Regions from separate parts of the Streptomyces sp. NPDC045022 genome, predicted to be linked through region 1. Evidence: riboswitches for the same ligand, from Rfam matches in the RefSeq annotation. Region 1 holds a riboswitch; each other region holds the start of a gene.

Region 1 (7,228 bases):
CCGCTTCGGACGCGCACGGGGTGCAGCCGTCGGTCGCCAACAGCAAGCTGGACACCCAGCTCAAGACCCTCTCCGCCGGGGCCGACGACTTCGCCGACCGGGCCAGCCGCACCCAGGAGCGGATCGACCTCAAGGCGCAGCAGGAGCTGGAGAAGAAGAAGGCCGCGGCGGAGGCCGCGCTCAAGGAGCGGCTGCGCCCCAAGTTCGTGCTGCCGGTCGCGCAGAGAGGGCTCAGCGCCTACTTCGGCCAGGCGGGCGTGAACTGGATGTCGGTGCACACCGGCATCGACTTCCCCGTCTCCTACGGCACCACGGTGATGGCGGCCACCGACGGCACCGTCACCACCAAGTGGAACAGTGCCTACGGCAACATGCTGATCGTGACGGCGAAGGACGGCACGGAGACCTGGTACTGCCACCTGTCCAGCTACCGCGTGGCCTCCGGTACGACCGTCAAGGCCGGCGAGCCGGTCGCCTACTCCGGCAACTCCGGCAACTCCACCGGTCCGCACCTGCACTTCGAGGTACGGCCGGCGGCCGGGGCGGCCATAGACCCCCTGCCGTGGCTGCGCAGCCACGGGCTGGACCCGACCTGAGCCACTGCCGGTACGGGCCCCGCCGGACCGGCGGGGCTCACTTCGTCTAGAGCTTCTCCACCGGCGCGTACCGCAACAGCAGCCGCTTCGGCTTGGTGTCACCGAAGTCGATCGTCGCCTCCGTGTTCGCGCCGGTGCCCTTCACCCCGACGACCGTGCCGAGCCCGAACTGGTCGTGGGTGACGCGGTCCCCGACGGCCAGCGCGACCACCGGCTTCTCCGCGGTGCGCCGCGTGGCGAACCCGGATGCGCCCGACGCCGAGGAGCGCGAGCGGCTCGAGGACAGCGAGGCCGCGATTCCCGAGGCCGGGCCGGAGGAGAACGGCGCCGACGCACCCGTCCGCTTCCACTCCATATGGGCGGCCGGGATCTCCTCCAGGAAGCGGGAGGGCGGGTTGTACGACGGCTGGCCCCAGGCGCTGCGCATCGTCGACCGCGTCAGGTACAGCCGCTCCCGGGCGCGTGTGATGCCGACGTACGCCAGGCGCCGCTCCTCCTCCAGCTCCTTGGTCTGGCCGAGGGCGCGCATGTGGGGGAAGACGCCGTCCTCCATGCCGGTCAGGAACACGACCGGGAACTCCAGGCCCTTGGCGGTGTGCAGGGTCATCAGCGTGATGACACCGTCGCCGTCCTCCTCGTCGGGGATCTGGTCGGAGTCGGCGACCAGGGCGACCTGCTCCAGGAAGTCGGCCAGGGTGCCGGTCTCACCTTCACCGCGTTCCTGCTCGAACTCCAGGGCGACGGCCGCGAGTTCCTGGAGGTTCTCGATGCGGGTCTCGTCCTGCGGGTCGGTCGAGGCCTGCAACTCGGCCAGATAGCCGGTGCGCTCGAGCACCGCCTCCAGGACGGTCGCCGGTCCCGCGCCGGACTCGACGATCGTGCGCAGGTCCTCCATCAGCGCGTTGAACCGCTTGACCGCGTTGGTGGAGCGCGCGGCCATGCCGTACGCCTCGTCGACCCGCTTGAGCGCCTGGGGGAAGCTGATCTTCTCGCGCTGGGAGAGGGCGTCGATCATCGCCTCCGCACGCTCGCCGATGCCCCGCTTGGGCACGTTGAGGATGCGGCGCAGCGGCACCGAGTCCTCGGGGTTCGCGAGGACGCGCAGGTAGGCGAGGACGTCCCGGACTTCCTTGCGCTCGTAGAAGCGGACGCCGCCGACGACCTTGTAGGGCAGGCCGACGCGGATGAAGATCTCTTCGAAGACACGGGACTGGGCGTTGGTGCGGTAGAAGACGGCGACGTCCCCGGCCTTCGCCTCGCCCGTGTCCGTGAGGCGGTCTATCTCGTCGGCGACGAACTGGGCCTCGTCGTGCTCGGTGTCGGCGACGTAGCCGGTGATCCGCGCGCCGTGGCCCGCGTTGGTCCACAGGTTCTTCGGGCGGCGGGACTCGTTGCGCTCGATGACCGCGTTGGCGGCGGACAGAATGGTCTGCGTGGAGCGGTAGTTCTGCTCCAGCAGGATCGTCGTCGCGTTCGGGTAGTCCTCCTCGAACTGGAGGATGTTGCGGATCGTCGCGCCGCGGAAAGCGTAGATCGACTGGTCCGCGTCACCCACCACGCAGAGTTCGGCGGGCGGGAGGTCGTACTCGCCGGGCGGGGTGTCGACGTCCTCGGCGGCGCGCTCGCCGGTGCCGACCAGTTCGCGCACGAGCGCGTACTGCGCGTGGTTGGTGTCCTGGTACTCGTCGACCAGGACGTGCCGGAAGCGGCGGCGGTAGTGCTCGGCGACGTCCGGGAAGGCACGCAGCAGGTTGACCGTCGTCATGATCAGGTCGTCGAAGTCGAGCGCGTTCGCCTCGCGCAGCCGCGACTGGTAGAGCGCATAGGCCTGGGCGAGGGTCTTCTCGAAGCCGTCGGTGGCCTGGGCGGCGAAGTCCTCCTCGTCGATCAGCTCGTTCTTCAGGTTGCTGATCTTGGCGCTGAAGGACTTGGGCGGGAACCGCTTGGGGTCGAGGTCCAGGTCGCGGCAGACCAGGGCCATCAGGCGCTTGCTGTCGGCGGCGTCGTAGATCGAGAAGGACGAGGTGAAGCCGAGCTTCTTCGACTCGCGCCGGAGGATCCGGACACACGCGCTGTGGAAGGTCATCACCCACATCGCGTTGGCGCGCGGGCCGACGAGCTGCTCGACGCGCTCCTTCATCTCGCCCGCGGCCTTGTTGGTGAAGGTGATCGCGAGGATCTGGCCCGGGTGTACGTTCCGCTCGGCGAGCAGGTGGGCGATGCGGTGGGTGAGCACGCGCGTCTTGCCGGAGCCGGCGCCGGCGACGATGAGCAGCGGGGAGCCGGCGTGCACCACCGCGGCGCGCTGGTTGTCGTTCAGCCCCTCCAGGAGTGCCGCCGCGTCGATCGCCGGGCGGGGGGCGCCGTCGCGGTAGTAGGCGTCCCGGTCCGGCGGCACGTCGAACTTCCCGCCGAACAGATCGTCCGGAAGCGCGTCCGGAGCGTGATCGTCCTCGGGCGGTGGCGGGGGTTCCTCCTCGTGCCCGCGAGGGGGCTGGAGGTCCGCCAGGAAGCTGTCGTCAAAAAGGCTGCTCATCGCTCTACGAGTCTAGGGCTCCCCACCGACAACCGGTCGCGGTCCCCGGAACACGGACGTCTCGGGTGGGGTCCGCATGGGGTGCGGTCCCGGAGTGGGATCCTCGCCCCACCTGCCCCCTTTTCCCCTCACGCTGAGGAAGCACCTGGTCACGCCCACATGAAACCTGCATCAGGTCACAGAAATGTATCGGACATACTGCGCACCAACCTTCACAAGAGACACACGAGTTGGTTAGGTTTCCGTCAGGCCGCACGACCCCTCTCCGGCGAACGTCGCCGGGCCGCGCGGCCTCCGCCGAGTCCGGTGCGCCCCCCACGGTGCCCGGAGCCGGGGACCCACCGATCCTGGGGTGAATCGGCCGACTCCCGCCCGGGACGACGCCGTAGGGCAACCCTTCCGAAGCACGCGCCCGAACCCGACAGCTAACCCGGTAGGCGGCACGTTGGAAGGAGTCGCCTCCCTTGGCGTCGCACCGCAAGCCGCGCCCCGGCGGCACCCGTGGACCGGGCCTGCGCGGCCCCGCCCTCGCCACCGCCGCATTCACCTCCGTGGCCGTCCTGACCCAGACGGCCGAGGCCGCCGCCGACGACGGCAGGCCGAGCCTGGAGGAGATCGAGAAGAAGATCGACGAGTTCTACCGCCAGGCCGACTCGGCGCCGGAGGAGGAACCGGCGGCCGCCCGGCGGCCGCACGGCGAGGACCCACGTCAGGAGGGCGCCCGGCGCGCGAGCCGGCTCGCCAAGGCCCGGGAGGGGCTGGTTCCGTTCGCGGCCACCCCGGACACGGCCGCCTCTCTCCTCTCGGAGTATCCGCAGGACCACTTCGCCCAGAGCAGGGTGATGAACCGGTTGGCCTCGCGCGTGAAGGACGCGGCCGAGCGGGGCAAGACCACCAGGAGCCCGGAGGCGCCGGCGTCCTCGCACTACGACGTGAAGGCCGCGAAGGCCACCGTCCAGCACAAGCTCGCCACCGCGCGCGAGCTGCTGTCCCGGCTCACGGCCCAGCAGGGCGCGCGGCCGGCCGGGCTCGGCCGACGGCGCCTGGAGGAGCCCGGTCCACGGGCCTACGGATCCCCGGGCCCGCGGCAGGAAACCAAGGCCGAGAAGGCGATCGCCTTCGCCCGGGCCCAGATCGGCAAGCCGTACGTGAGCGGTGCCAGCGGGCCCGGCTCGTACGACTCCTCCGGCCTCACCCAGGCCGCGTGGAAGGCCGCCGGCGTCACCCTCCCGCGTACCGCCCAGGCCCAGGCCGCCGCGGGCAGCCCGGTCCCCGTCACCGAGGCGCGCGCCGGTGACCTGGTCTTCTTCCACGACGACAGCAGCCATGTCGGCCTCTGCACGGGCGACGGGATGATGATCCACGCCCCGGAACCCGGCGCGTACGTCCGCGAGGAATCCGTGGACCGCGGTGGCGAATCGATCATCCACAGCGTGGTGCGGCCGGCCTGAGCGCGCCTCACGTGGTCGGGCCTACGCGCGCGTACCGGCGGGTCCGCTCCACGCGCGCGTACCGGCGGTTTGCGTTCCACGCGCGCGTGCCCGGCCCGGCTGGGTGCGCGCGGCTGCCTGGCATCGGGCGCATGCCCGGCATCTCAGGTCTGCGCGCGTGGTGGGCGGGGCGGCCTCCCGCGTCCGGGGCCGCCGTGATTGGCGGCCGGCATCCTGTCGGTTGGTCTGCAGCTGGCCGGCGACGAGACGGTCTCGCGGGTGGCGCCGGCGATGGCCGGCGTCGCCTGGGTGGCGCTGGGCGCCGACTTCGTCCTGCGGACCTCGTCTGCTATCTCGGGCTTATCTCGCTGGCGGCCGAGGCGGCCCGGGCCGCGGCCCGGTTACGACGTGCTTGGTGGGCGACGGTGTTCCCGATGGGAATGACGGCGGCGGCGAGGCTGTCCGTCGCGGCCACCGTGGACGTCCCGTGGCTCAAGGGGCCGGGACGGGTGCTGGTGTGGGTGGCGGTGGCGGCGTGGCTCGCGGCCGCCACCGGTGCGGTGCTCGCGGCCCGTGCCGGCGACCACGTGGACCGACCGTCAGGTCCACAGCACGGCGATGAAGATGTTCGCCGTCGTCAGCAGGCCGACCAGCCCGAAGAGCCGCTTGTCGACCCGCTCCTCGTCGCGCTTCACGTAGACCAGGCCGAGGATCACGATCAGCAGGGCCAGCTTCACGCCGATCTTGATGTTGTTGACATGGTGGTCGTCGGCCTGGTTGAGGCCGACCAGGGCCACGCCGGTGACGAGCATGGTCAGTGCGCCGTGCAGCATGCCGGGGACGAACCGGGCCGTGCCCTGCCCCATGGCCTTCATCTGGGTGAGGAAACCGCCGAGCAGTGCGGCGATGCCGATGATGTGCAGGCCGACGAAGAGATGGATGAGTAGGTCCATGGAGCCGGAGCCTAACGAGGGCGTTCTCGTCTTCCGTGACCGGGCCCGACGCCGATGTCCCAGCGGTCCGTCCGCGAGGCCGTGGATCTTGCATATATGCGACCCATAGCAGCCCACATCTCCGAGCTGTCCCGCTTTTGGCGCTTCGGTCAGCACGCTCCGTGAAGACGACGACTCAGCCCGGGCAACACGGTCACATCCGGTCACACCTTGGTCCGTCGAGGCCAGTTTCGTACACCGCGTTACCCACTCGTCACAGACCGGCCTAGCGTCCTCCCCCAGGTGACCGGCTTCCCACCGCCGCCCGGGCCAGGGGCGGCAGTCGGCCACCTCCGCCGAGAAAGGCCCGGCGGTGGCCCGCTCCCCCTGTGCGGGCCACCGCCGGGCGCACCGACCGCTCGGTCGCACGAGTCCTACGAAAGGACGTGACGGTCCAGGTGGCAGCGCACCGCAAGCCCCGGCAAGGCCCGCTCAGTGGCCATACGGCCCGGACGGCCGCCACTCTCGCCCTGGCGGGTGTGGCCACCGCGGCGGGCTTCGACGGGACGGGACACGCCGAGCCACAGCTGACGCCGGCGCAGGCGAAGGACAGAGTCGACAAGTTGTACCAGGACGCGGAGGCCGCCACCGAGAAGTACAACGGGGCGAAGGAGAGAGCCGAAACGGCCCAGCGGCGGGTGACCGCGCTGCAGGACCAGGCCGCCCGCAAGCAGCAGAAGCTCAACTCGGCCCGCGACGCACTGGGTTCCATCGCGGCGGCCCAGTACCGCGACGGCGGCATCGACCCGGCCTGGCAACTGGCCCTGTCCAGCGACCCCGACCAGTACCTGGACGGCGCCGCGTTCGCGGAGCGGGCGGGCGACCGGCAGGCCGCCGCCGTGTCACGGGTGCGCGAACAGCTGCGGGAGATCGAGCGGTTGCGCGGCGCCGCACGCATCGAGCTGACCTCCCTGCGCTCCCGGCAGGCGGAGCTGAAACGGCAGAAGAAGACCATCACCGGAAAGCTCGACGAGGCGCGGCGGCTGCTGGCGCGGCTCACCCCGCGGCAGCGGACCGAGGTCACCGGTGACAGCGCCCCGGCCGGGCACGTGTCCCGGTCGGCCTCCTCCGCGCGGTCGGCACTGGAGCGGGCCGGGTCCGTCACACCTCCCAACGCGCGCGCGGCGGCGGCCGTCTCCTTCGCCTACGCCAAGCTCGGCAGTCCCTATGTGTGGGGTGCGACGGGCCCGAACGCCTTCGACTGCTCGGGCCTGGTCCAGGCCGCCTACCGCTCCGCCGGCATCTCCCTGCCGCGCACCACCTACGCCCAGATCAACGCGGGCCGCCGCGTCTCCCGCTCCGAACTCCAGCCCGGCGACCTGGTCTTCTTCTACTCCGGCATCAGTCACGTCGGGCTCTACGTCGGGGGCGGCCAGATGATCCACGCCCCGAACCCGTCGGCACCGGTCCGGCTGGCCCCGATCGACCAGATGCCGTTCGCCGGGGCCACCCGGGTGGCGTGAGGGCGGCCCCGCAGGGTCAGACGAGGCGGCGCGCGGTCGCCCAGCGGGTCAGCTCATGGCGGTTGGACAGCTGAAGCTTGCGCAGGACCGCCGAGACGTGGGACTCGACCGTCTTCACCGAGATGAACAGCTGCTTGGCGATCTCCTTGTAGGCGTAGCCACGGGCGATCAGGCGCAGCACCTCGCGCTCGCGCTGGGTGAGGCGGTCGAG
Region 2 (7,228 bases), on a different contig from region 1:
TGCGGCTTGCCTCCTTGCAGGTCAAGGTGGGCTTGGACGCCTTGGGTTGGTGACATGTGAATGTCCGGCCAGAAGCCGGGCAGCGGCTTATAATCAGTGTGGTTCTTGGGCCAGAACTCGCTGTACGCCCCGATCTGGATCATCGTGGCGTCGAAGGGGCCGTGCGCGGCGCCGATCTCCTCGAAGCCCTCGAAGTAACCGGTGTCGCCGCTGTGATAGATCCGGTGCTCCTCACCGGCGACGGCCCAGGACGCCCAGAGGGTGTGCTGGGTGTTGCGCAGTCCGCGGCCGCAGAAATGGTGGGCGGGCGTGGCCGTGAGGGTGAGTCGGCCGACCTTGGTGGACTCGTGCCAGTCGAGTTCGTGCAGCCGGTCCGGAGACACACCCCAGTGTTCGAGGTGGGCACCCACACCGAGCGGCACGGCGAACACGGTGTCCGTGCCGGCCAGCGCCTTGATGGTGGGCAGGTCCAGGTGGTCGTAGTGGTCGTGCGAGATCACGACCACGTCCACCTCGCCGAGCGCGGCCAGCGGCAGCGGCACCGGGTGCAGGCGCTTCGGTCCGACGAAGGGGAACGGGGAGCAGCGCTCACCCCAGACCGGGTCGAACAGCACCCGGTGGCCGTCGATCTCCGCGAGCACGCTGGAGTGACCCATCCACGTCAGCCGCAGTCCCGTGGCGGGCGGCTTGCCGAGGTCGGCGAAGGTCGTGGGGTACACCGGGACGGTGCCCTTCGGCGCGCGCAGGGGCCGGGTGTCCTTGTCGAAGAACACCTTCGCGAAGTCCAGCGCGGAGCCGGCGGGCCTGGTACGCGCGGCACCGCCCGGGTTCTGGAACACACCGTCCCTGAAGTGCGGAGAGCGACGGATGCGTGCCAGGCGCTCACCGCCCGGGTCCGCGCCGAAGGCTTCGGGCCGCAAGCCGCGGAGCCCGGAGCTCGAGGAACGCAAACCGATCACGGTACCTCCAGAGGGAGTGGCTGAGGCCCTCCATTATGGTCGGCGCCTCCGACAGCCCCGGGCCGCCGGGGGCGCCCTCCGCTCCCGGCGGGCGCTGCCGAAGACCCGTTCAGCACGTTGACAGGGTGCCGGGCGACTCCGGAGACTGACTCACTATTCAGTAAAGCGGGCGTCGCGTTCCCTTTGCCGACCAGCCCCGGCCGCCTTCACCGCCTTCGGAGGCGCCATGTCCGACCTCCCACCGAACAGGTCCGGCCGCACCCCGGGCAGCGGGATGCCGATCCGGCGCGCGCCTTCACCAGCGAGCGGATACGGCCACGCGCGCGTGCCGCGGCCGAGGCCGACGTCAAGACGGCTTCCATCACCCCCTGGAGCTGGAGACCGCCGTCCGGCAGCCGCCGGGGAGGAATCGGCTTCACCTGATCACCGTCCCCGAGGAGACCCCATGACCGCCCCCGCCCCCCTGATGTCACTCGTCTGGACCGATCACGTCACCGGCCGCCAGGGCTTCCTGGTCGTGGACCGGCTGGTGCGGGGCGTGGCCAGCGGCGGGCTGCGGATGCGTCCCGGCTGCACGCTGGAGGAGGTGGCGGGGCTCGCCCGCGGCATGACGATGAAGGAGGCCCTGCACTACAACCCCGAGGGCCGCTACATCCCGCTCGGCGGCGCCAAGGGCGGTCTCGACTGCGACCCGCGGGCGCCGGAGGCGTACGGGCTGCTGGTGCGCTACCTGCGCGCCGTGCGGCCGTACATCGAGAGCCTCTGGGCCACCGGCGAGGACCTCGGCCTGACCCAGGACCTGGTGGACCGCGCCGCGGCCGAGGCGGGCCTGGTCTCCTCCATCCAGGCGGTGTACCCGCTGCTGGACGACGAGACCGCGGCCCGCAAGCGGCTCGCGGACGCCTTCGCGGTCGAGGTGGACGGCATCGGCCTGGGCGAGCTGGTCGGCGGTTGCGGAGTCGCCGAGTCGGTGCTCGCGGCCCTGGACCGGGCGTCGGTGCCGTACCCGGGCACCCGGGTCGCCGTGCAGGGCCTCGGCACGATGGGCGGAGCCACCGCGCGCTTCCTCGCGCGCGCGGGCCTGACCGTGGTGGCGGTCGCCGACATCAAGGGCACGATCGTCAACCCGGCTGGGCTCGACGTCGAGGCGCTGCTGGCCGCGCGGGACGCCTACGGCACCGTCGACCGGCGCGTGCTGCGCTCCGGCGACCGCGAACCGACCGGCGACGCCTGGCTGTGCGCCGAGGCGGAGGTGCTGGTTCCGGCGGCCGTGTCGTACGCGATCGACGCGGCCGACCAGGAGGGGATCGGCGCCCGCTGGATCGTCGAGGCCGCCAACATGCCCGTGCTGCCGGAGGCGGAGGCGCTGCTGGCCGCGCGGGGCGTGACGGTACTGCCCGACGTGGTGGTCAACTCCGGGACGAACGCCTGGTGGTGGTGGACCCTGTTCGGTGACATCGGTGCCGATGCCGACGAGGCGTTCGCGCACCTCCGGCGCTCGATGCGCGCCCTGGTCGACCTGATGCTCGACCGCGCGGAGGCCGACGGTACGACCCCGCGCGCGGCCGCCCACGCCCTGGTGACCGACCGGCTGCCGATGATCGCGGAACGCTTCGATCGGTACCGGTGACGGACCCGGGTGAGTCTCCTGCGGGCACGTCGTGGTGGTCGTGCCGCCCGCGCCGACACGGCCCACGGTGGCCGGGGTCCCAGCGGGCCGTCGCCCGGGCGGGTCGGGCGGCCGTCCGTGGTCGGGCGTCCGCCGCTTCACCTACTGACTGAATGATGAGTCAGTAGTGCGGTAGCGCGGGGCCGGTCGCACCAGGGCGTCACGCGCTCGTCGGCGCATGTCCGGGCGGCTGTGTAGGGTGACGGCGTGGCGAGAGTGCGGTTGAGCGTGGCCGAGCGGCGGGAGGAACTGCTGCGGGCCGCCATCGAGCAGATCGAGGCGCGGGGCGTGGCGGCGGTCAGGATCGCCGACGTGGCCGCGGCGCTCGGCGTGAGCAACGCACTGGTGCTGTACCACTTCTCGACCAAGGAGAAGCTGGTCGCCGACGCGTTCGCGTACGCGGCCGAGGGCGATCTCACGCATCTGCGCAAGCTGCTGGGCCGCCGGACGTCCGCGCTGCGCCGGCTGCGGGCGGCGGTGCGCTGGTACGCGCCCACCGGCCAGGCCAAGGGCTGGCGGCTGTGGATCGAGGGCTGGGCCGTGGCCCTGCGGGAGCCCGCTCTGCGGGAGGTCACCCGGGAACTCGACAGGCAGTGGAAGGCCGCGCTCGCCGAAGTCATCGCCGAGGGTGTGGCGGCGGGCGAGTTCGCGTGCGCCGACCCGGCCGGTGCCGCGCTGCGGCTGACGGCGCTGCTGGACGGCCTGGCCGTACAGCTGACGTCGTACCCGGGCGCCGTGCCGCGGGCCCGGGCGCAGGAATGGGCCGACGAGGCCCTCGCCCGAGAGCTGGGGCTGGACCGGAAGGCCCTGACCGAACGGGAGCGGTGAGCGCTCCGCACGCGTCGGACCTGATCACGCCCCCATCGGCCGACCGAACGATTCAGCCGTTGCTCGGGTTCCTACCGGAAAGGGGCCTGAACTACCCGTCGGAGCCCGGCTCGGTGCGCCGGCCGGATGCGGTCGTGCCCCGGACCGCCGGGTACGCGGTCCGGGGCGGGGCCGGTGGCCTCAGGCCACCGAGGCGATCCGCGACTTGATGTCGTCCGGCGACAGGGTGCCCTTCGCCGTCACATGGTCACCGGAGGACTCGCCGCGCAGCCGCCGGCCGATCCACGGGACGAGGAACTCGCGGGCCCACTGGACGTCGTCGCGGCGGACCTCCAGGGTGCCCCGGGGCGGCAGCGGCGGCCACGGCTGCTCCGGGTCGGCCGGGACGTCGAGGCCGAGGACCTGCCCGGCCCGCAGCGCCACGCGCGTGTGCCCCTCGGGCGAGAGATGGAGCCGGTCGCTGTCCCAGGCCCGGCGGTCCTGCACGGACCTGAGGGACCACAGGTCGAGCACGGGACAGCCGTACCGGTCGGCGATCGCGCGGACGTGTCCGTTGTACGTGGCGATCTTGCCGCGCAGGTGCTTGAGCACCGGAACGCCCCGTGTGTCGAAGCCGGTCGTCACCATCACCGTGCCCGCGACCTCGGCCAGCCGGGCCACGGCCCGCTCGAACCGCTCGGCCACCTCGTCCGGGTCGGTGCCGGGGCGGATGATGTCGTTGCCGCCGGCACAGAAGGAGACCAGGTCCGGGGCCAGTCCGGCGGCCGTGGGGACCTGGTCGGCCACGATCTGGTCCAGCAGCTTCCCGCGCACGGCGAGGTTGGTGTACTGGAAGTCGCCCTCGGGACGCCGGTCGGCGAGGAGAACCGCGAACCGGTCGGCCCAGCCCACGAAGGCCCCGTCCGGGCCGGGGTCGCCGACGCCCTCGGTGAAGCTGTCCCCCACCGCCACGTACGACCCGATCACTGATCTGTTGTCATTCTTCGAATCGTCTGCCACGTCGGACCATGATTCACCTTCGGATGTGACTTGCGCGACCGTAAGCCGGAGTTGACGAACGGTGAGATGAGACACCCTTAAATAATTTGCGAATCAGGAATAGGCCTGCCGTCAGACATGTTGCGGCCGAAGCCCAGCGGGCGTGCCGTTGTTCCACACCGAAGGCCGGACCCGGGGATCGTGGGTCCGGCCTTCGGAGGCGTGTCAGGCAGGCGGTTCGGGGCGGGGCGGTCCTCAGCCGACGGCGACGCCGTGCTGGCGGAGGTAACCGAGCGGGTCGATGTCGGAGCCGTAGTCCGGCGTCGTGCGGATCTCGAAGTGCAGGTGCGGGCCGGTCACGTTGCCGGTGGCGCCGGACAGGCCGATCTGCCGGCCCGCGGTCACGGTCTGGCCGGCCGAGACGGAGAGCTGCGACAGGTGGGCGTACTGGGCGTAGTAGCCGTCGTCGAGCTTGATGACGACCTGGTTGCCGTAGGCGCCGCCCCAGCCGGCCGAGACGACCGTGCCCGCGCCGACGGCCTTCAGGGAAGTGCCGGTTGGGACGACGAAGTCGACGCCGGTGTGGTAGCCGCTGGACCACATGCTGCCGGCCACGTGGTAGCCGGTGCCGACGGTGGCGCCGGTCACCGGGAGGGTGAAGCCGGTGGCGGCGGCCGTCGAGGCGGTGGCATCCGACGACTTGGCCGCCGGGGCGGCCTGCGTCCGGGAGGACTGCGAGGCGGCCGAGTGCTGCGCCTTGGTCGAGGAGTCCCGCGGGGCGGCGGACTCGGTGCGGGTCTGCGCGGCCTTCTTGCCGAGCGTGAGCTCGAGGCCCGGGTGGATCAGCGCCGGGTCGGCGCCGACGGCCTGCCGGTTGTCGTCGTAGAGCTGGTGCCAGCCGCCGCTGACGTGCTGCTGGTCGGCGATCGCCGAGAGGCAGTCGCCGGACTTCACCGTGTAGGTGCGCACCGTCGAATCCGGCTGAGCGGCGGCCTTCTTCACCGTGGCCGGAAGCGACTGCACGGCCTTTCCGGAGACGGACTGCGCCGGGGTGGCGGCCTGCGCCTGGGTGACCCCGATGAGCGGCAGGGCCAGCGCGGCGCCACCGGTCCCGGCGACGGCGATGGAGCGGGAAAAACGCGGGGTCTTGGGACGTCGGTGCTTACCCTTCGCGGGCATGGCGCATTCCTCTCCGACGCCTGCGAGGTCAGCTGTCGGGTTCGGGCTGGAGCTGCCCGGTCGCGCGGCGCGCGGCTTCACCCCTAGCCTGTCGCGGAGACCGGACAGGCAGTGGTACCTGGTGGGTCCCCCGCTCCTGCCGAACACGGGTCAAGTGTGTGGGGACTCCGGGCGACGGCAGGATTCGGCGTTCCGTCCGGATTGGTGGCGAACGTAAGCGAGCAGGACGCACGGAAACAAGCAGCCGGTTCCCCCCGTTGGCGTTTCCGAAGATCGAAAGCGGACCAGCGCGGTCACCCTCCGTGAATTCCCGCCCCACGCACCCTACGATTCCCCTCTTCCACACCAGAATTACGTGAACATGACGCGCGACGCTCGGTCACCGATATGACGCTCCTCACGCGCCATGCCACCACAGCCCCTCATTCCACAGCGAGTTGGAATGAAGCCGCCAATACGGACAGAAAGCTCAGATGCGACGCAGACGGAAAATCGTCGCATCCAGGTCGCCCTTCAGCCCGGTGTGCAGCCCGTGGTGCAGCAGGACGGCCCCTCGATGCACTTCGCCCGTTTCGCGGCATTCATACGATGCCGTCGGGTCGATTCCACGCAGCCGCACCGCCGGCACCGGCTCGCCGTAGCTCTGCGCCTGCAGCCAGGCCAGGACCACCGTCTCGCCCGCGAGGACGTACTGGACGGCACTCAGGCCGCCCGCCGGAGGCCGCAACCGGTACAGCTCGCCGCGCTGGACGACCGGGCGGATCTCCTTGTACAGCTCCACCCACCGCCGGGCCTCGGCCAGCTCCTCCCCGCTCCACTCCGCGAGGTCACCGCCGACACCGAGGACGCCGGCCATGGCGCTGACGAAGCGGAACCGCAGCGGGCTGACCCGGCCGTTGAGCTGCGTGTTCGGGCTGTCGGTGACCCAGGCGGCCATGACCCGGGCGGGGTGGATCTGGGTGAAGCCGTGCTGGATGGCGAGCCGATCCAGCGGGTCGGTGTTGTCGGAGGTCCACACCTGGTCGGTGCGGCTCATCACCCCGAGGTCGATCCGGCCGCCACCGCCCGAGCAGGATTCGAAGGCGACCCCGGGGTGCGCCGCGCGCAGCCGGTCCAGCAGGGCGTACAGGGCCCGGACGTGGTCGGCCCACAGGCGCTGCGGGTACGGCTCACCGGGCCAGCCGGCGTCGGTGAAGCAGCGGTTGAAGTCCCACTTCACATAGTCGATCGGGGCGCTGGAGAGCAGTGCGTCCAGCTGCTCCCACAGATACTCCCGGACGTCCTCGCGGGCGAGGTTGAGAACGAGCTGGTTGCGTAGTTCCGTCCGCTTCCGTCCCGGTTGGTACTGCACCCAGTCGGGGTGGGCGCGGTAGAGGTCGCTGTCCGGGTTGACCATCTCGGGCTCGACCCAGATGCCGAACTGCATGCTGAGGCCGTGCACCTGGTCCGCGAGCGGCTTGAGGCCGTGCGGGAACCGGTCGGGGTTGGGCGTCCAGTCGCCGAGTCCCGCCCGGTCGCTGGTACGTGCGCCGAACCAGCCGTCGTCCACCACGAACAGTTCGACGCCGATCTCGGCGGCGCGCCGGGCGAGGGCGGCCTGCTGCTCCGCGGAGAT
Region 3 (7,228 bases), on a different contig from region 1:
GCTTGATCAGCAGCTTGTAGGCGTCGCGGCCGGCCACCTGGACGGTGCCGTCGACGGTGACGGACGTGGTGTCGTCCACCGCCTTGAGGGCCTCGTCGGCGAAGTCCCCGGGCGTGGCCGGCGGCTCCGCCTTGCGGTCCTTGCCGGGGCCGGCCGCGGTGGAGTGGTAGACCTCGTTGCTCTTGCTGTCGTAGCCCCAGACGTCCTTGCCGTCATGGATGAGGCTGTACTCGGCGCCCTGCTCCAGCAGTGACAGCTTCTGCCGGTCCGGGCCGTCGGCCGCCACGCGCAGGGTGTGCGTGCCGGTGACCAGCTCGGTGAGCTTGGACTGCGGGTCGGCGGAGGAGCCGTCGCCGGAGCCCCGGGCCGCCCCGGAGGCGATGCTGCTCTCCAGGCCGCCCAGGTCGGGCAGACCCAGGTCCGTGCTGATCCTCACGGTGCCGGACAGCTGCTGCACGTCCGACTTGGCGATCTTCTCTATGAGCTGCTGTGCCGTGATCCTGGGCAGGTCGGGGTCACCTGAGTCGGCGAGCGCCGGGACCAGCCCGATCGTGGCCGCCGCCACCCCCACCACCGCGACCGGAACGGCGTACCGGGCGGCCTTGCGGCGGCCGGAGCGCGCGTCCTCGTCCCGCGCGGCGCCCACTGCGTCGTCGGATTCGTACGGTGCCATGTGTGCCTTACCTCCGTCGTCGGCGGCGGCTGTCCTCACGCTGGTCCACCTGAGCCGCCATTCTCACCCGAATCGGTGAGGAGTGGTGATTTCCGTGGTTCCATCTCACCAAATCGGCCATGAGGAAGCGTCAGACCTCGGAGCCAACTCCGTGTACGCCTGCGGTATGACACATGGGGGCGGCAGCTCCCCCGACCCGTAGGGGTCGCACCCCGGTCGTACCGCAGCCGCATGGCCGACGCGCTGGGCGTACGACCGACGCGCGGGGGCGCACGGCCGACGCGCTGGAGCGAGCGGGGACGGCGCCGCCCGGGTGCGCCGGCCCAGGCGGGCCGACGGGGAGGCCGACAGCGCTAGCCGGCGCGGTGCACCACGGCGTCGCACAGCTCGAGCAGGGCCGCCTTGGCGTCGCACTCCCGCAGCGGCGCCAGCGCGGCCCGCGCCTCCTCCGCGTACCGGACGGTGTCCCGGCGGGCCTGCTCCAGCGCGGGATGCGCGCGCAGCCCGGCCAGCGCCTCGGCGTGCCGGGCGTCGTCGCTGAGGTCGGAGTCCAGCAGCTCGCACAGCGCGATGTCCTCGGGCAGCCCGAGCCGGGCGGCACGCTCGCGCAGCCGCAGCACGGGCAGGGTCGGGATGCCCTCGCGCAGGTCGGTGCCCGGGGTCTTCCCGGACTCGTGGGAGTCGGAGGCGATGTCCAGGACGTCGTCCGCGAGCTGGAAGGCGACCCCGAGCCGCTCGCCGTACTGGCTGAGCACGTCGACGACCCTCTCGTCGGCGCCGGACATCATCGCGCCGAACCGGCACGAGACCGCCACCAGGGAGCCCGTCTTGCCGCCGAGCACGTCCAGGTAGTGCTCGACCGGGTCACGGCCGTCCGAGGGACCGGCGGTCTCCAGGATCTGGCCCGTCACCAGCCGTTCGAACGCGAGGGCCTGCACCCGGACCGCCTCGGGGCCGAGGTCGGCGAGGATCTGGGAGGCACGGGCGAAGAGGAAGTCACCGGTGAGGACCGCGACGGAGTTGCCCCAGCGCGTGTTGGCGCTGTCCACGCCGCGCCGCACGGCCGCCTCGTCCATGACGTCGTCGTGGTACAGCGTGGCGAGGTGGGTGAGCTCCACGACCACGGCCGACGGTACGACGCCGGGCGCGTAGGGGTCGCCGAACTGTGCCGCGAGCATCACGAGCAGCGGCCGGAACCGCTTCCCGCCGGCCCGCACGAGATGCTGCGCGGCCTCCGTGATGAACGGGACCTCGCTCTTGGTGGCCTCGAGCAGCCCTTCCTCGACAGCCGCCAATCCGACCTGGACATCGGCTTCCAGAGCCTGGTCCCGCACGCTCAGCCCGAACGGCCCGACGACGGTCACGAGGGGTCTCCTGTCTGCTGGTGTCTGCTGGCGGTTACACGGTTTGTCGATAGGTCGCTGCCATCACTCAAGTCAGCGTATCCGGTCCTCTTTCGATCACCGATAGCGCCCACCGGTCCAGCCCGGGCGGTATCGGATCATGACCGGCATGGTCTCGATCGGCTAGTAAGAACGGACATTTATCGACTTAACAGGAACTCGTACATTTTGTCGCGACCCGGGGGTGAGCGGAGTAACGCCCGGCCCACCACCGAGGCACGCCCGGCCGAGGCGGCGAATACCCGATCGCGCCCGAATCCGCCCGGATGGCCCACCCACCTCCGCCCTCGACTTCGAGCGCGATTCACCCGAATCCCCCATGTCTGATTTGCTGCACTTTGCTATTTCGTGAATTGGGTCACGCGGTCCCATCGCCCACTCCGCTCACCAGGCACCCCTTCTCCCCTTGCGTCATCGGCGAGTTGAGGGTTGGCAACCGCAAAGGATCAAGTACCTCATACAGCACAGATCAAGGTCAAATAGTGCGTTGTACGAATCCGGGTCTTGTTCCCGACATGTGCTCTCGCATACGTTCCGGGCCGTCGGGCGGACGCCGAATCCTGCCGCCGCCCGCATAACCATTCGACGAACACATTCGTAGGGCAGGAGCGGGGGACCCAGGTAAGCCGCTGGACCGGACGACACATGTCGCACCGGAACGGCTAGGGGTTAAGTCGTGCCTTTCCCAGGGCACGGCCGGGCACCTCCCCGCCCGAACCCGACAGCTCACCTCGCAGGCGCCGGAGAGGAACTTCCCCATGCCCGCTGCCGTTCAGTACCGCCGTACCCGGAACAACCGCTTCGTCCGCACCCTCGCCGCCGTCGGCGCGGGCGCCGCCCTCCTCGCGCTTCCGCTCGTCGGCGCGACCAGCGCCTCCGCGGCCGGCACCACGACCACCCCGGCCACCACCACCGCCGGGTACCCGAACAACCTCGACGGCTGGATCCGCGAGTCCCTCGCGATCATGGCCGAGAAGAAAATCCCCGGCACCTACAACGGCATCCACCGCAACATCATCCGCGAGTCGTCGGGCAACCCGCTGGCCATCAACCTCTGGGACTCCAACGCGGCCAAGGGCATCCCGTCCAAGGGCCTGCTCCAGGTCATCGACCCGACGTTCAACACCTACCACGTGGCCGGAACGTCGTTCGACATCTACGACCCGGTCGCCAACATCACCGCCGCCTGCAACTACGCGGCCGCGCGGTACGGGTCGATCGACAACGTGTTCGGCGCGTACTGACCTACGGCGGACCGGCGCCCGGCACACGGCGGACCGGCGCGCACCGGCACCTGACGGACCGGCGCGCACCGGCCTCCGGCCGACAGTGAGCTACTGAAGTGCCGGTCAGTCGGTCGAGAAGAGTCCTTCGAGGACGACGGCGATGCCGTCGTCCTCGTTCGACAAGGTGATCTCGTCCGCCACCGCCTTGAGTTCGGGGTGCGCGTTGGCCATGGCGACCCCGTGTCCGGCCCAGTCGAACATGGGGATGTCGTTGGGCATGTCCCCGAAGGCCAGGGCCCGTTGCGGGCCGATCCCGAGCCGCTCGGCGGCCAGCGCCAGCCCGGTCGCCTTCGTCACCCCGCACGGCTGCAGCTCCACGGTCCCCGGCCCCGACATGGTGACGGTCGCCAGCGAGCCCACCACCGCGCGCGCGACGGCCGCCAACTCGTCGTCGGACAGAGTGGCATGCCGCAGCAGCACCTTGCTGATGGGCTCGCACCACAGGTCGTCACGCCGGCCAACACGTACCGCGGGCAGGGTCGGGTGTGGCATCAGATACCCGGGCTCGATGAGCGTGAGCCCGTCCACGCCGTCCTGGTCGACGGCCGCGTAGACCTGCCCCACCTCCGCCTCGATCTTGCCGAGCGCGGTCTCGGCCAGTTCCCGGTCCAGCCGGACCGACCACAGCAGGCGGTCGGCGGCGGCGTCGTAGACCTGCGCACCCTGTCCGCACACCGCGAGCCCCGTGCAGCCCAGGTTCGCCAGCAGGGGCCGCACCCGCGGAGCCGGCCGGCCCGTCACCACCAGGTGCCGGGCGCCCGCCCGCGCCACCCGTGCGAGCGCGGCGAGCGACCGGTCGGAGACAGTGTCATCGCCGCGCAGCAGCGTCCCGTCCAGGTCGGTGGCGATCAGTGCGTACGCGGGGGTGGGTGCCATGATCAGAGAATACGGACACCGCGTCCCGCCGACTCACCGCTCTTTCCACGCACTTACGTACTGTTCAGCCCCAAGTGAGGCCTGCGGACTCCCGGATGGTGATGGCGACGCCATTGGCCGTGCCGGTGACGGATTCCAAGCCCGGTGATCTCGGTCGGCTCCCACGGCGGTCCGCCCTCACCGACCGCCTGGAAGACCGTGCCGGCGGCGGCGCCCTTCAGGCATCCATCCCGCACGGTGTTCCGGGTGAGTGCGCCCGAAGGAGGTCAGCCGTGTGCGGCGGCCAGGTGTTTCGTCAGGCGTGGGGAGGCGAACTCCGTGCCGCAGACGAAGCGCATCACCGGGCCGTACGAGGACGCCGCCGGGAGCCCGGTGAAGTACAGGCCGGGTACGGAGGAGACGTAGCCAGGGCCCAGCTTCGGGGTGCCACGGCTCACCGCGAGACGGGTGCGCAGCTCGTGGCCGAGGAAGTCCATCGCCCCCATGTCGACACGGTAGCCGGTGGCGGCGATGACGTGGTCGGCGGTGAGCTGCTCGGTCCGGCCTCCGAGGGAGCGGACGGTGAGAACGGGGCTGCCGTCCGGGGCCTCGGCGCCCACGAGCCGCTCGATCTCCTGGACCTGCACGCCGCTCAGGAAGCGCTCGCGCAGCCACCAGGCGCCCAGCGGACCGAGGACCCGGCGGACCAGGTAGTGGCGGGCGGTCTCAGGCAGGAAGCGGTAGGGGTGCGGATAGTAGCTGAGCGCCCACAGTGACCAGGCACGGCCGAACGGGGACTCGGGGCGCAACCTGGGCTGGTTCCAGGGTGGGGCGCCGAAGGCGACCCGGCCGCGCCCCCGCGCGACGACCCGAACCCGGGCGCCCGCCTCGGCCGCGAGCGCCGCCGTCTCCAGCGCGGACTGGCCGGCGCCGATCACGATCAACTCCTTGCCGGCGAAGCGGCCGAGGTCGTGATGCTGGCCGCTGTGCGAGACCGGGCCCGTCGGAGCGGGACCGTCGGCCGCCGCCCCGGCCAGCTCCGCCGGAAGATGGGCGAGACCGGACAGGCCGGTGGCGACGACGACCGCGCGCGCGGTGAACAACTCACCCGAGTCCAGCTTGAGTTCGAAGCCACCGCTGCCGTCACGGTCCACGGAGACGACACGCACCGGCTCCAGGCCCGGGACCAGCTTCTGCTGGAACCACTCGCCGTAGGAGATGAAGGTCTCCACCGGAATGATGTCCTCGTCGGTCACCAGACGGCGGATGCCGGCCGCGTCGCAGTAGTCGGCGAGGGTGTGGCCGGGCTGCGGGCAGTCGAGGTTCGAGGCGACGGGGGTCGACTTCAGGAGCATGCCCTCGGGCATGTGGTCGCGCCAGCTGACCATGGGGTCACCGAAGACGCGGACGGGGATACCGCGCGCCCGCAGATGGGCGGCGGTGGACAGGCCGAACGGCCCGGCCCCGATGACTGCAACCGGTCGAATCACGAAGTCCCTCCCCAGAGACACGCTGTGCCACCTTGGTGGCCTTGCCTACTTCGTGGATGTGCCGCTGCCGCGGCGGTTGGTCCGCCACAGCTGATAGAGGTGCTTCGCGCCCGGGCGCACGAAGCGGGCGAGCATCGTGAGGAACGGCAGCGGGTCGTCACCCGCGAGCCAGGCCAGCTCCGTCCCGCTCGCCTTCGCCGGCGCGTGCGGCGTCGTGTAGCCGCTGCGGCGGTAGGCGAGGAGGGCGGGAAGGTCGATGTTCTCCACGATGTAACGGTGACCGGTGCGCTGTTCCCCCTCCGGGACGGGGCGGCCGGTCAGGTCCAGGTGCATCGCACGGACGACGTCCACGCCCGACTCGTTCTCGAAGAGGCGGAACTGGGCGCCCATGCGCGGGTTGAAGTCGAGGAGCTTGTACTGTCCGTCGCGGCGGTCGAAGCGCAGGTCGAGGTCGATGATGCCGCTGAAGCCGATCTGTTTGATGAAACGAGCGGCGAGGTCGGCGAGTTCCGGGTTGTCGACGACGTACGCGTTGGCCGTCATGCCCGCGTGCGGCGGCCAGGAGCGGACCTTGACCCCGGTGAACAGTGCGAGGGGGCTGGAGTCCCGGTCGAAGCAGGCGTGCACGATCCAGTCCTCGGCCTCCTCGCGCGGCAGGTATTCCTGGAGGATCACGCCGGGTTCCTCGCCCCAGTCCCGGGCCAGTGCGAGCAGGTTCTCACGGGTGGTGATCCGCGTGGTGCCGTTCACGGCCGGGTGACTGCGCCGGAGGAACGCCTCGCGGTTCTTGGCCACCACCGGGAAACGGGCACTGTCGGCGAAGGCGACGATGTCCTCGTACGACTGCGGGAACGCGGCCGGGGGGCTCACGATGCCGTGCTCCGCGCACAGTTCGTGCAGCCCTTGTTTGCTGGCGAGCCGACGGGGCAGCGCGGGATCGACGCGCGGAAAGAGAAAGGAACCGGCCAGCTCGTCCTGGTGCTCGGCGATCAGTACGGCGGCCTCCTCGTCCGTCGGGATCAGGACGGCCGGGCGGCCGATCCGGCGGCCGATGCGCAGCAGGCCCTCGACCAGACGAGCCGGGTCCTCCGCGCCGGTCGTCGGCCACACGAACGCCTTCTTCAGGTAACGCGAGGAGGCCGCCGGTGTGTACGGATCCTCGGTGACCGCGTACATGGGCACGCCCAGGCGGCCCAGACTGCGGATCGCGCCGACGCCACCGTGGTGCAGCGGGTAGTCGCCGAACTTGACGATCAGCCCCGGCACGTCACGGTCGGCCTGGAACGGCACACTGACGGCGCTTCCGGCCACGGGTCCCCCCACGTGTCCCCCCCAATGGAACGGACCCACCCCGTCCGTGCCCCCAAAGGACGCTAAGCCGGAATTGCCGCCTCCGACAAGGGCTTTTTGGACATTGCAAACTCTTTAGTCATTGATCGGGCAACCATTCGATCGCCCCCCGGCAAGCTTTCGATCTCCACCGGGGGGACGCCCGAGGACACTGCCCAAGACCCGCATCGC
Region 4 (7,228 bases), on a different contig from region 1:
CCGCACGCCTGGCGCGGGCTTTGCGATCCGCTGTGGGCGTACGTCCCGCGGGAACTTCGCCGGGGCCCCGCACGCTTTGCATACAGTGGCAGGAACGGCAGGAAAACCGCGGTTTCGACGACCGCCTCCGCTCGCGAAGGGACGTACATGCCCATGGGTCACACGACCACAGCCGAGGCAGGCTCCGGGGGCCTGACAGCGACCGAGCACCGCCTGGCCAACGGTCTGCGCGTGGTGCTCTCCGAGGACCACCTGACCCCCGTGGCGGCGGTCTGCCTCTGGTACGACGTCGGCTCCCGCCACGAGGTCAAGGGACGCACCGGTCTGGCTCACCTTTTCGAGCACCTGATGTTCCAGGGCTCGGGGCAGGTCAGCGGCAACGGCCACTTCGAGCTGGTGCAGGGCGCCGGCGGCTCGCTCAACGGCACCACCAGCTTCGAGCGGACCAACTACTTCGAGACCATGCCGGCCCACCAGCTGGAGCTCGCCCTCTGGCTGGAGGCCGACCGCATGGGCTCGCTGCTCGCCGCCCTGGACGACGAGTCCATGGAGAACCAGCGGGACGTCGTCAAGAACGAGCGCCGCCAGCGCTACGACAACGTGCCCTACGGCACCGCCTTCGAGAAGCTGACCGCCCTGTCGTACCCGGCCGGCCACCCGTACCACCACACGCCGATCGGCTCGATGGCGGACCTGGACGCGGCCACCCTGGAGGACGCGCGCCAGTTCTTCCGCACCTACTACGCGCCGAACAACGCGGTGCTCTCCGTGGTCGGCGACATCGACCCCGCGCAGACCCTCGCCTGGGTCGAGAAGTACTTCGGGTCGATCCCGTCCCACGACGGCAAGCCACAGCCCCGCGACGGCTCCCTGCCGGAGATCATCGGCGAGCAGCTGCGCGAGGTCGTCGTCGAGGAGGTCCCGGCGCGCGCCCTGATGGCCGCCTACCGGCTGCCGCACGACGGCACGCGCGAGGCGGACGCGGCCGACCTGGCCCTGACCGTCCTCGGTGGTGGAGAGTCCTCCCGCCTGTACAACCGGCTGGTGCGCCGCGACCGTACGGCCGTCGCGGCCGGTTTCGGTCTGCTGCGTCTGGCCGGCGCGCCCTCGCTGGGCTGGCTGGACGTGAAGACCTCCGGTGACGTCGAGGTGCCGGTCATCGAGGCCGCCATCGACGAGGAGCTGGCCCGGTTCGCCGCCGAGGGCCCCACGCCCGAGGAGATGGAGCGAGCCCAGGCCCAGTTGGAACGCGAGTGGCTGGACCGGCTCGGCACGGTCGCCGGCCGCGCCGACGAACTGTGCCGGTACGCCGTGCTGTTCGGCGACCCGCAGCTCGCCCTCACCGCCGTCCAGCGGGTCCTGGAGGTGACCGCCGAGGAGGTCCAGGAGGTCGCCAAGGCCCGCCTGCGGCCCGACAACCGCGCGGTCCTCGTCTACGAGCCGAAGTCCCCGGAGGCCGTCGAGGACGCCGACATCCCGGAGGACCCCGAGCGGGAAGCGACCGTAGAGGCCGGCAACGAGAACGAGGAGACGGCCAAGTGACCGAGCTCGCCGCAATGGACTTCCACCCCCAGCCGCAGCCGGGCGAGGCCAGGCCGTGGGCGTTCCCGGCCCCCGAGCGCGGCACGCTCGACAACGGCCTGACGGTGCTGCGCTGCCACCGCCCCGGCCAGCAGGTCGTCGCCGTCGAGGTGCTGCTGGACGCGCCCCTGGACGCCGAGCCGGCCGGCCTGGACGGCGTCGCGACGATCATGGCGCGGGCCTTCTCCGAAGGCACCGACAAGCACTCCGCCGAGGAGTTCGCCGCCGAGCTGGAGCGCGCGGGCGCCACGCTGGACTCGCACGCCGACCACCCCGGCGTCCGGCTCAGCCTGGAGGTTCCGGCCTCCCGCCTGGCCAAGGGCCTGGGCCTGCTCGCCGACGCCCTGCGCGCCCCGGCCTTCGCCGAGAGCGAGGTCGAGCGGCTGGTCCGCAACCGCCTGGACGAGATCCCGCACGAGCTGGCCAGCCCCGCCCGCCGGGCGGCCAAGGAACTCTCCAAGGAGCTGTTCCCGGCGGCCTCGCGCATGTCCCGTCCCCGCCAGGGGACCGAGGAGACCGTCGAGAAGATCGACGCGGGGGCCGTACGCGGCTTCTACGACCGGTATGTGCGCCCGGCCACGGCCACCGCGGTCGTGGTCGGCGACCTCACCGGCGTCGACCTGGACGCGCTGCTCGGGGACACCCTGGGCGCGTGGACCGGCACCCGGGGCGAGCCCCGGCCCGTGCCGCCGGTGACCGCCGACGACACCGGGCGCGTGGTCATCGTGGACCGGCCCGGAGCCGTCCAGACGCAGCTGCTCATCGGCCGGGTCGGCCCGGACCGGCACGACCGCGTCTGGCCCGCCCAGGTGCTCGGCACCTACTGCCTCGGCGGCACTCTCACCTCCCGCCTGGACCGCGTCCTGCGCGAGGAGAAGGGCTACACCTACGGCGTGCGTTCCTTCGGGCAGGTCCTGAGGTCCGCCCCGGACGGCACCGGTGCCTCGATGCTCGCCATCAGCGGTTCCGTGGACACCCCCAACACCGGCCCCGCGCTGGACGACCTGTGGAAGGTGCTGCGCACCCTCGCGGCGGAGGGCCTGACCGACGCCGAGCGGGACGTCGCCGTGCAGAACCTCGTCGGTGTGGCGCCGCTGAAGTACGAGACCGCGGCGGCCGTCGCGAGCACCCTGGCCGACCAGGTGGAGCAGCATCTGCCCGACGACTTCCAGGCGACGCTGTACCAGCAGCTGGCCGCGACGGGCACGGTGGAGGCCACCGCGGCCGTCGTCAACGCCTTCCCGGTGGACCGGCTGGTGACCGTCCTCGTCGGTGACGCGGCCCGGATCAAGGCGCCGGTCGAGGCGCTGGGCATCGGCGAAGTCACCGTCGTCGCCGCGGAGTAGCGGCACGCGCGCGTGGGGCCCTGCCGACTCACGGGTCGGCAGGGCCCTCTGTTGTTCCACTCGCTTCCCCAGATGCCCGATTTGGGACGGAGGTTGCCTGTCTGACCTGTGGGATGCGCTACAAAAACCCGGATTCGTTTGAGGATTGAAAGCAAGCTTTCGTAGCGTCGTCCGGGCTGTTCGTCAGGCAGTGCGCCGCACCCGCGGCACCGGGCAGCCATCGCCGAGTCCCCGTACGGCGCGAGCCAGGGGAGCCGGGGACCCACCGTCCCCTGGGGTGAATCGGGCGCCCGCGCGAGAGCGAGGGGGTCCGTAGGAGACCTTCCTGCTCCGAACCCGTCAGCTAACCCGGTAGGCGAGAAGGAAGGAAAGGACCAGCCACTTCATGGCGTTCATGTGCGCCACCGGGAAGCACCGCAAGCCCGGCCGGGTCAAGCGGACCACCGCTCAGGCGGCCGGTATCGCGGCCCTCACCACCACCGGTGTCATCGGCACCCTCGCCGCATCCCCGGCGCTCGCCGCCGAGAACTCCGTGGAACAGACCGGTCTCACACCCGTCATCGCCGCGAGCGACGACGTGGCCGAGCAGATCGACGAGCAGGCCGCCGCCCAGAAGCAGGCCGCCCAGCAGCAGGCGGCCGAGGAGGCCGCGGCCAAGGCGGCAGCCGAGAAGGTCAAGCAGGAGCGCGAGGCCCACGCCCGCGCCGCCCGAGAGGCCGAGCGCAAGCGCCTGAACGCCTTCGTCGCCCCGATCGCGCACTCCTACGTCTCCACCGGCTACCAGGCCAGCAGCTCCCTGTGGTCCTCGGGCTCGCACACCGGCATCGACTTCCACGCGGCCAGCGGCACGACCGTCCACGCGGTCGGCTCCGGCACCGTGGTCTCCACCGGCTGGGGCGGCGCGTACGGCAACCAGATCGTGATCCGGATGGCCGACGGCATGTACACCCAGTACGGCCACCTGTCGTCCATCGGTGTCACCGTGGGCCAGCGGGTCGTCCCGGGCCAGCAGATCGGCCTGTCCGGCGCGACCGGCAACGTCACCGGCCCGCACCTCCACTTCGAGGCCCGTACGACTCCCGACTACGGCTCCGACATCGACCCCGTCGCCTACCTCCGCAAGCACGGCGTCAACGTCTGACCCTCCGTCGCACGGCACGCGAGGCCCCGGCTCCACCGAGCCGGGGCTTTCGTCGTTTTTCGCAGTGTCCGCCCAGTCCGCTGTCCAAAAAATATCCATGGATTCCGGCCCGCCGTCGGAAATTCCGGTTCATTGGAATAGAGTCACGGAACACACGTCCATCGTCGACGTTTCACGGGGATTAAGGCGGAGGTCGGGCATGCGTATTCCGGCGCACTCGGTGTGCACGGCGATCCGGGACGACATCGTCGCGGGTGTCTACGGTCGCGGCAGCCGCCTCACCGAGGAAGTCCTGGCCCGCCGCTACGGCGTCTCGCGCGTCCCCGTCCGCGAGGCCCTGCGCACGCTGGAGGCGGAGGGCTTCGTGGTCACCCGCCGGCACGCTGGCGCGTGCGTGGCCGAACCTACCGAGCAGGAGGCCGCCGACCTGCTGGAGATGCGCATGCTCCTGGAACCGCTCGGGGCCGCGCGGGCCGCACAGCGGCGCACGGAGGCCCATCTCAAGGTGTTGCGCGGTCTGGTCCGGCTGGGTCAGGAGCGGGCCAGGAGGGGCAGCAGCGAGGATCTGCGCTCGCTGGGCGGCTGGTTCCACGAGACGCTCGCCCAGTCCTCCGGCAGCCCCTCGCTGACCTCCATGTTGACCCAGCTGCGCCACAAGATCGCCTGGATGTATGTGGTGGAGGCGCCGCCGAGCCCGCTGGAGTCCTGGGCGGAGCACGGCGCGATCGTGGACGCGGTGGCACGGGGCGACGGTGAGCGGGCGCGGGCGGTCACGGCGCTGCACACCGAGCGCACCACGGCCGCGCACCGCCTTCGCTTTTCCGGGGCCGCGCAGCGTGTGAGGACTTCGCAACATGCCGTAAACACGTCGGGCCGGCGGCATTAACACGGACGTCGTATACAAAGAAGAGTTATTCTGCGGAGCGGTGTTTTCCGCTGCCTGAATTCCGGCGTGCCGTAATTCACGAGAGGTGCCGTACGCGGGCCGGCCATAAATCGTCGGCAAATGGAGCGGAAGTGTGCTGCGCATACGGCGAAGCCGCGCCGCCCCGAAGGGCCGACGCGGCTCCGGTGTGAGCGCGCGACGCGCTCAGACGGTCTCGGGCAGCTCTTCCAGGCCCTCGGCGACCAGCTTGGCCAGGCGGTCCAGGGCGGCGTCCGCGCCCTCGGCGTCGGAGGCGAGGACGATCTCCTCGCCACCCTGGGCGCCCAGGCCCAGGACGGCCAGCATGGAGGCCGCGTTGACGGGGTTGCCCCCGGCCTTGGCGATCGTCACCGGGACGCCTGCGGCCGTGGCGGCTCGGACGAAGATGGAGGCGGGACGGGCGTGGAGGCCCTCGGCCCAGCCGACGTTGACGCGGCGCTCAGCCATGTGTTGCTGCCCTTCACTCTTCAGGGTTGTCTAGACCAGTTTCCCATATCGCGAAGCATGCCCGGAGCGGACCTTCGTCCCCTCCGGCGTGTCGCCGGACCGCGGCCTCGGTCAGGCTTGTCGTCCTCCACAGACTGCCTCGCGCCGTTGTCGTACGCGAGCCGTACTCTGGGGCCCATGCAGACCTCGGCGGACCGGCAGGACCGGCATGTGTACCCCGCCCACTGGGAGGCGGACGTGGTACTGCGCGACGGGGGCACCGCGCGCATCCGGCCCATCACCGTCGACGACGCCGACCGTCTGGTCAGCTTCTACGAGCAGGTCTCGGACGAGTCGAAGTACTACCGCTTCTTCGCGCCGTACCCCCGGCTCTCCGCGAAGGACGTCCACCGCTTCACGCACCACGACTTCGTGGACCGGGTGGGGCTCGCCGCCACCATCGGCGGCGAGTTCATCGCCACCGTACGCTATGACCGCATCGGCACCGACGGGATGCCCGCCTCCGCGCCCGCGGACGAGGCCGAGGTCGCCTTCCTGGTGCAGGACGCCCACCAGGGCCGCGGGGTCGCCTCCGCCCTGCTGGAACACATCGGGGCCGTCGCCCGCGAGCGGGGCATCCGCCGCTTCGCCGCCGAGGTGCTGCCCGCCAACACCAAGATGATCAAGGTGTTCACGGACGCGGGCTACACCCAGAAGCGCAGTTTCGAGGACGGCGTCGTCCGCCTGGAGTTCGACCTCGAACCCACCGACCGTTCCCTCGCCGTGCAGCGCGCGAGGGAGCAGCGCGCCGAGGCCCGCTCGGTACGGCGGCTCCTCGTGCCCGGCTCCGTGGCGGTCGTCGGCGTCGGCCGCACCCCCGGCGGGGTGGGCCGCAGCGTCCTCGGCAACCTCCGGGAGGCCGGCTACCCCGGCCGCCTGCACGCCGTGAACCAGGCCTTCCCCGAGGACCTCAAGGACGTCGACGGGGTGCCGGCGCACCGCTCGGTGCGGGACATCGAGGGACATGTGGACCTCGCCGTCGTCGCCGTGCCCGCCGAGTACGTGCCCGGGGTGGTCGCCGAGTGCGGCGAGCACGGCGTCCAGGGACTCGTCGTGCTCTCCGCCGGATACGCCGAGAGCGGTCCCGAGGGGCGCGAACGGCAGCGGGCCCTCGTCCGGCAGGCGCGCGCGTACGGCATGCGGATCATCGGCCCGAACGCCTTCGGGATCATCAACACCGCCCCGGACATCCGGCTGAACGCGTCCCTCGCCCCGGAGATGCCCCGCCCCGGCCGCATCGGGCTGTTCGCCCAGTCCGGCGCCATCGGCATCGCCCTGCTGTCCCGGCTGCACCGGCGCGGAGGCGGGGTCACCGGGGTCACGGGCGTCTCCACCTTCGTCTCCGCCGGCAACCGCGCCGACGTCTCCGGCAACGACGTCCTCCAGTACTGGTACGACGACCCCGAGACCGACGTCGTCCTCATGTACCTGGAGTCCATCGGCAACCCCCGCAAGTTCACCCGGCTCGCCCGGCGGACCGCGGCGGCCAAGCCGCTGGTCGTGGTCCAGGGGACGGGGGCCGCGCCGCAGGGCCACGCGGTGCGCGCCACGCGGCTGCCGCACGCGACCGTCTCCGCGTTGCTCCGGCAGGCCGGGGTGCTCCGGGTCGACACGATCACCGAGCTGGTCGACGCGGGCCTGCTGCTCGCCCGGCAGCCGCTGCCCGCCGGGCCGCGCGTGGCGATCCTCGGCAACTCCGAGTCGCTGGGCGTGCTGACGTACGACCGCTGCCTCGCGGAGGGACTGCGG

Evidence for each region. A riboswitch is a leader RNA that binds a small molecule or an ion and turns the genes downstream of it on or off. The one in region 1 is predicted to bind cyclic di-AMP.
Region 2: another riboswitch for cyclic di-AMP. It lies ahead of AC07C1_RS33245 (M23 family metallopeptidase); the one in region 1 lies ahead of AC07C1_RS29110 (C40 family peptidase).
Region 3: another riboswitch for cyclic di-AMP. It lies ahead of AC07C1_RS11930 (transglycosylase SLT domain-containing protein); the one in region 1 lies ahead of AC07C1_RS29110 (C40 family peptidase).
Region 4: another riboswitch for cyclic di-AMP. It lies ahead of AC07C1_RS05495 (M23 family metallopeptidase); the one in region 1 lies ahead of AC07C1_RS29110 (C40 family peptidase).

What each region holds. Positions count from the first base shown of each region.
Region 1 is NZ_JBWKIR010000020.1:11,297-18,524, reverse strand. It holds gene AC07C1_RS29120 (M23 family metallopeptidase) at 1-596, shown strand, start outside; gene pcrA (DNA helicase PcrA) at 643-3,132, opposite strand; cyclic di-AMP (ydaO/yuaA leader) riboswitch at 3,418-3,588, shown strand; gene AC07C1_RS29110 (C40 family peptidase) at 3,597-4,583, shown strand; gene AC07C1_RS29105 (hypothetical protein) at 5,162-5,515, opposite strand; gene AC07C1_RS29100 (C40 family peptidase) at 5,953-7,017, shown strand; gene AC07C1_RS29095 (LuxR C-terminal-related transcriptional regulator) at 7,034-7,228, opposite strand, start outside.
Region 2 is NZ_JBWKIR010000026.1:85,297-92,524, forward strand. It holds gene AC07C1_RS33225 (MBL fold metallo-hydrolase) at 1-959, opposite strand, end outside; gene AC07C1_RS33230 (Glu/Leu/Phe/Val dehydrogenase dimerization domain-containing protein) at 1,405-2,589, shown strand; gene AC07C1_RS33235 (TetR/AcrR family transcriptional regulator) at 2,836-3,456, shown strand; gene AC07C1_RS33240 (SGNH/GDSL hydrolase family protein) at 3,637-4,422, opposite strand; gene AC07C1_RS33245 (M23 family metallopeptidase) at 4,690-5,613, opposite strand; cyclic di-AMP (ydaO/yuaA leader) riboswitch at 5,616-5,780, opposite strand; gene AC07C1_RS33250 (alpha-galactosidase) at 6,083-7,228, opposite strand, start outside.
Region 3 is NZ_JBWKIR010000005.1:165,280-172,507, reverse strand. It holds gene AC07C1_RS11940 (LolA family protein) at 1-673, opposite strand, end outside; gene AC07C1_RS11935 (polyprenyl synthetase family protein) at 1,027-2,037, opposite strand; cyclic di-AMP (ydaO/yuaA leader) riboswitch at 2,650-2,831, shown strand; gene AC07C1_RS11930 (transglycosylase SLT domain-containing protein) at 2,835-3,320, shown strand; gene AC07C1_RS11925 (HAD family hydrolase) at 3,426-4,238, opposite strand; gene AC07C1_RS11920 (FAD-dependent oxidoreductase) at 4,505-5,707, opposite strand; gene AC07C1_RS11915 (carboxylate--amine ligase) at 5,753-6,997, opposite strand.
Region 4 is NZ_JBWKIR010000002.1:492,071-499,298, reverse strand. It holds gene AC07C1_RS05505 (M16 family metallopeptidase) at 148-1,542, shown strand; gene AC07C1_RS05500 (M16 family metallopeptidase) at 1,539-2,927, shown strand; cyclic di-AMP (ydaO/yuaA leader) riboswitch at 3,139-3,299, shown strand; gene AC07C1_RS05495 (M23 family metallopeptidase) at 3,313-4,068, shown strand; gene AC07C1_RS05490 (GntR family transcriptional regulator) at 4,268-4,954, shown strand; gene AC07C1_RS05485 (HPr family phosphocarrier protein) at 5,159-5,440, opposite strand; gene AC07C1_RS05480 (bifunctional acetate--CoA ligase family protein/GNAT family N-acetyltransferase) at 5,618-7,228, shown strand, end outside.